2 regions of the Pseudomonas sp. LBUM1671 genome follow, and region 2 is predicted to be linked to the other one. Evidence: predicted binding sites of a transcription regulator. Region 2 holds the regulator's gene; the other holds the start of a gene.

Region 1 (2,200 bases), 2.7 Mb from region 2:
GTGATGCCTTCCAGGCTACTGAACTGTGCCAGTTGCGCTACAAAGTCACCGTTGTCCTGAGGCTCGAGCGGGTTCTGGTTCTTCAGCTGGGTGACCAGCAATTGCAGGAACGCATCCTTGCCCAACGCCTGCTTGCCGGTGGCGCTGTTCGTCGCCGAGGCCAGACCGTCGCTGCTGGTGTTATTGGTCTTGACCGAAGAATTGGCCAGGACGTCCTTGATGCTCACGCCGCTGGTGGTATCGGTAACACTCATCTGAGTCGCCCCTTATCACTGACCGAGGGTCAGGACCTTCTGCATCATGGTTTTGGCGGTGTTCATCATTTCGGCGTTGGTCTGGAACGAACGACTGGCGGAAATCATGTCGGCCATTTCTTCGACGACGTTGACGTTCGGGTAGTAGACGTAGCCCTTGGCATCGGCGGCTGGATGGTTCGGCTCGTAACGCGCGTCAAGGTTGCTCTGATCTTCGACCACGCCCAGCACTTGCACGCCTTGACCGGCGGCGTCCTGGTTCTGGAACAGCGAATCGCTGCCGCCGCTCTGGCCACCCTGGAACATGGTGGCGAACACCGGGTGACGAGCGCGATAGGTCTGGTCGATGCTCGATGAGACGGTTTCGGCGTTGGCGATGTTCGAAGCCACGGTGTTCAAGCGAGTGGTCTGGGCGCTCATGCCGCTACCGGCAATGTTGAAAACACTGGATAGAGACATGAATTACTCTCCGCGCAGGGCTGACACCAGCCCTTTGAATTTGCTGTTGAGCAGGGTGAAGCTGGCCTGGAAGCCCACGGCGTTTTCCGCGTAGTTCGACTGTTCCAGTTGGGCGTCCACGGTGTTCTGGTCGATCGACGGCTGCATCGGCGTGCGATACATCAGCGACTCGTCGCCATTGCCAAGGCCTTCGGCCTCGATATGGCGGTTGTTGGTCATGTTCAAGGCAAACGTGCCGCCCTTGGATTTCTCGTTCTGTGCGGCGAGCACTTTGGAGAATTCCAGGTCCCGAGCCTTGTAGTTCGGGGTGTCGGCGTTGGCGATGTTGTTGGCCAGGACTTCGGCACGCTGGGCGCGGAAGCCCAGGGCTTGTTCGTGGATACCGAGCGCTTTATCGAAGCTGATGCTCATGTCGGGAAACCTTCGGGTGACCTGATTTTTCGTAACAGAGACATAGCAAGCCGCGTGCCAATTCAAAAAAGCCCGGAAACCGGGGCTTTGCGGGCAGTGGCAAGGCGGCAATGCCAGAAAAGCGGCAACCGATTTCCGCCGCCTGCCGCTTTTCTGCCGCTTTGCGCAATCAGAAGAACACCCTATGACCTGTGGGAGCGGGCTTGCCCGCGATGGAGGTGTCACAGGTTGCGTTGATGTCGACTGATACGACGCTATCGCGGGCAAGCCCGCTCCCACAGGGGTATGTGGTGTTGGTGAGATATTGGCAGGCAAAAAAAACGGGAGCCGCTGAGGGCTCCCGTTTTTTGATGCTGCCAACCAATCACTTCGCCTGGTAAATGATCCCCGGGCTGCACTGGACCATCTGGTAATGATCCGGCAAACCGTTCAGCGCTTCGGAGGCGCCGAGGAACAGATAGCCGCCCGGCTTGAGCGTGCTGTGAATACGCAACAGGATGTCTTTCTTCACCTCGGCGGAGAAGTAGATCAGCACGTTGCGGCAGAACACGATGTCGAACTTGCCCAGAGCCGCGTAGCTGTCCAGCAGGTTGAACGAGCGAAACTCCACGCGACTCTTGATCGGCGCCTTGATGGCCCAGCGTCCCGGCCCTTTCGGGTCGAAGTAACGCTGAAGACGCTCGGGCGACAGACCACGACCGATGGCCAGACTGTCGTACTCGCCGGTCTTGCAGTTGGTGAGCATGGTGCCGGACAGATCGGTCGCGACAATTTGCGCGCCCATCTTCAACTGGCCCATGTTGACCCGCTCGAACTCGTCGATCGACATCGACAGCGAATACGGTTCCTGACCCGACGAGCACGCCGCCGACCAGATCCGCAGACGCTGGCCGGGGGCCGCCTTGATCGCTTCGGGCAGCACCTTGTTCTTCAAGACTTCAAACGGATAGGTGTCACGAAACCACAGGGTTTCGTTGGTGGTCATGGCATCCACCACCATCTCGCGCAAACCGCTGCGCGGCTGGGTCTGGATGCGCTGGACCAGCTCACCCAGGGACTTGATGCCTTGCTGCTCC
Region 2 (2,200 bases):
CGGTGTGGACCCGATCTCGGTGGGCGACATCAAACAGATCATCTACCACCTCAAGGCCAAAGGCATTGGCGTGCTGATCACTGACCACAACGTCCGTGAGACCCTGGATATCTGCGAAACTGCCTACATCGTAAACGATGGCCAGCTGATCGCCGAAGGTGACTCCGCCACCATCCTGGCCAACGAACTGGTCAAAGAAGTGTATCTGGGCCACGAGTTCCGCCTGTAAGCGCTGACGTGTCTGGCTGGTTGTCCGAGCGCTCGTCTCGATAAAAAATCAATACTTTTTTATTGTTACAGCGCTCTAGGCAAACGCTGCAGTTTCGGGCATATAATTTGCTTATGTTTGGCGCTCCGGCGCCCTGTAGTGGATGGCGCATGTGCGCCGGCGAATAAGGTGTTAAGCCCCTGCCATGAAACCATCGCTAGTCTTGAGAATGGGCCAGCAGCTGACGATGACACCGCAGCTGCAACAGGCCATCCGCCTGCTCCAATTGTCGACCCTGGACCTGCAACAGGAAATCCAGGAGGCCCTGGAGTCCAATCCGATGCTCGAACGCCAGGAAGAAGGCGACGACTTCGATAACGCCGACCCATTGGCCGACAAAGCCGAACAGCTCCCCAACGCCGATGTTTCGGAACCCTCCTACCAGGAAACCGCCCCGACGGTGGATAACCTCGAGGAAGGTGACTGGAACGAGCGCATTCCCAACGAACTGCCTGTCGATACCGCGTGGGAAGACGTCTACCAGACCAGCGCCAGCAGCCTGCCCAGCAGCGATGACGACGAGTGGGATTTCACCACCCGCACATCGGCCGGCGAAAGCCTGCAAAGCCATTTGTTGTGGCAACTGAACCTGGCACCGATGTCCGACACCGATCGCCTGATCGCCGTGACCCTGATCGACTGCATCAACAATCAGGGTTACCTGGACGAAACCCTCGAGGAAATTCTCGAAGCCTTCGATCCGGAACTGGACATTGAACTGGACGAAATCGAAGCCGTCCTGCACCGCATCCAGCAATTCGAGCCGGCCGGCATCGGCGCCCGCAACCTGGGTGAATGCCTGCTGCTGCAACTGCGCCAGCTGCCCGCCAAGACGCCTTGGCTGGCTGAAGCCAAGCGCCTGGTCACCGACTACATCGACCTGCTCGGCAGCCGCGACTACAGCCAGCTGATGCGCCGCATGAAGCTCAAGGAAGATGAACTGCGCCAGGTGATCGAACTGGTGCAGAGCCTCAACCCGCGTCCGGGCTCGCAGATCGAGTCGAGTGAAGCCGAGTACGTTGTCCCTGACGTGATCGTGCGCAAGGACAACGAGCGCTGGCTGGTCGAGCTGAACCAGGAATCGGTGCCACGGTTGCGGGTCAACGCTCAATACGCCGGTTTTGTACGCCGCGCCGACACCAGTGCCGACAACACCTTCATGCGCAATCAGCTGCAAGAAGCCCGCTGGTTCATCAAAAGCCTGCAAAGCCGCAACGAAACTCTTATGAAAGTAGCCACCCAGATCGTCGAGCATCAGCGCGGCTTCCTGGAGTACGGCGACGAAGCGATGAAACCGCTGGTCCTGCATGACATCGCCGAAGCGGTAGGCATGCACGAATCGACGATTTCCCGGGTGACCACACAGAAATTCATGCATACCCCTCGGGGCATATATGAACTGAAATACTTTTTCTCGAGCCACGTCAGCACCTCCGAAGGCGGTGAATGCTCGTCCACAGCGATCCGCGCGATCATCAAAAAACTGGTTGCTGCGGAAAATCAGAAAAAGCCGTTGAGTGACAGCAAGATCGCTGGTTTACTGGAGGCACAAGGCATTCAGGTGGCTCGCCGCACCGTCGCCAAGTACCGCGAATCCCTCGGGATCGCGCCTTCGAGCGAACGCAAGCGGTTGATGTAGAGCCACGCCACAGCGTTCCAGTGGCAGGCATTTCTGCCTGCCGCTTTATGCACTGGCAACGAAGGAGAAGCTGTATGCAAGTCAACATCAGTGGACACCAACTGGAAGTGACCGAACCTCTTCGCACCTACATCGGCGAAAAACTCCAACGATTAGAGAGGCATTTCGACAAGATCACCAACGTGCAGGTCACGATGACGGTCGAAAAGCTCAAGCAGAAAATCGAAGCCACGCTGCATATTCCCGGCAATGAAGTGGTCGCCAACGCGGAGCATACCGATATGTATGCGGCG

The links. Region 2 encodes sigma-54, which starts transcription at its own class of promoters, with help from an activator protein. Its sites were predicted from a motif close to ANTGGCATNNANNTTGCTNT; they were not measured.
Region 1: the regulator sigma-54 is predicted to act here: its motif matches at 1,167-1,186, upstream of flgB (flagellar basal body rod protein FlgB).

Annotation. Positions count from the first base shown of each region.
Region 1 is NZ_CP166782.1:4,657,134-4,659,333, forward strand. Features, by position in the region: gene flgD (flagellar hook assembly protein FlgD) at 1-254, opposite strand, end outside; gene flgC (flagellar basal body rod protein FlgC) at 270-713, opposite strand; gene flgB (flagellar basal body rod protein FlgB) at 717-1,124, opposite strand; gene cheR (protein-glutamate O-methyltransferase CheR) at 1,489-2,200, opposite strand, start outside.
Region 2 is NZ_CP166782.1:968,446-970,645, reverse strand. Features, by position in the region: gene lptB (LPS export ABC transporter ATP-binding protein) at 1-229, shown strand, start outside; gene ACA060_RS04250 (RNA polymerase factor sigma-54) at 414-1,907, shown strand; gene hpf (ribosome hibernation-promoting factor, HPF/YfiA family) at 1,982-2,200, shown strand, end outside.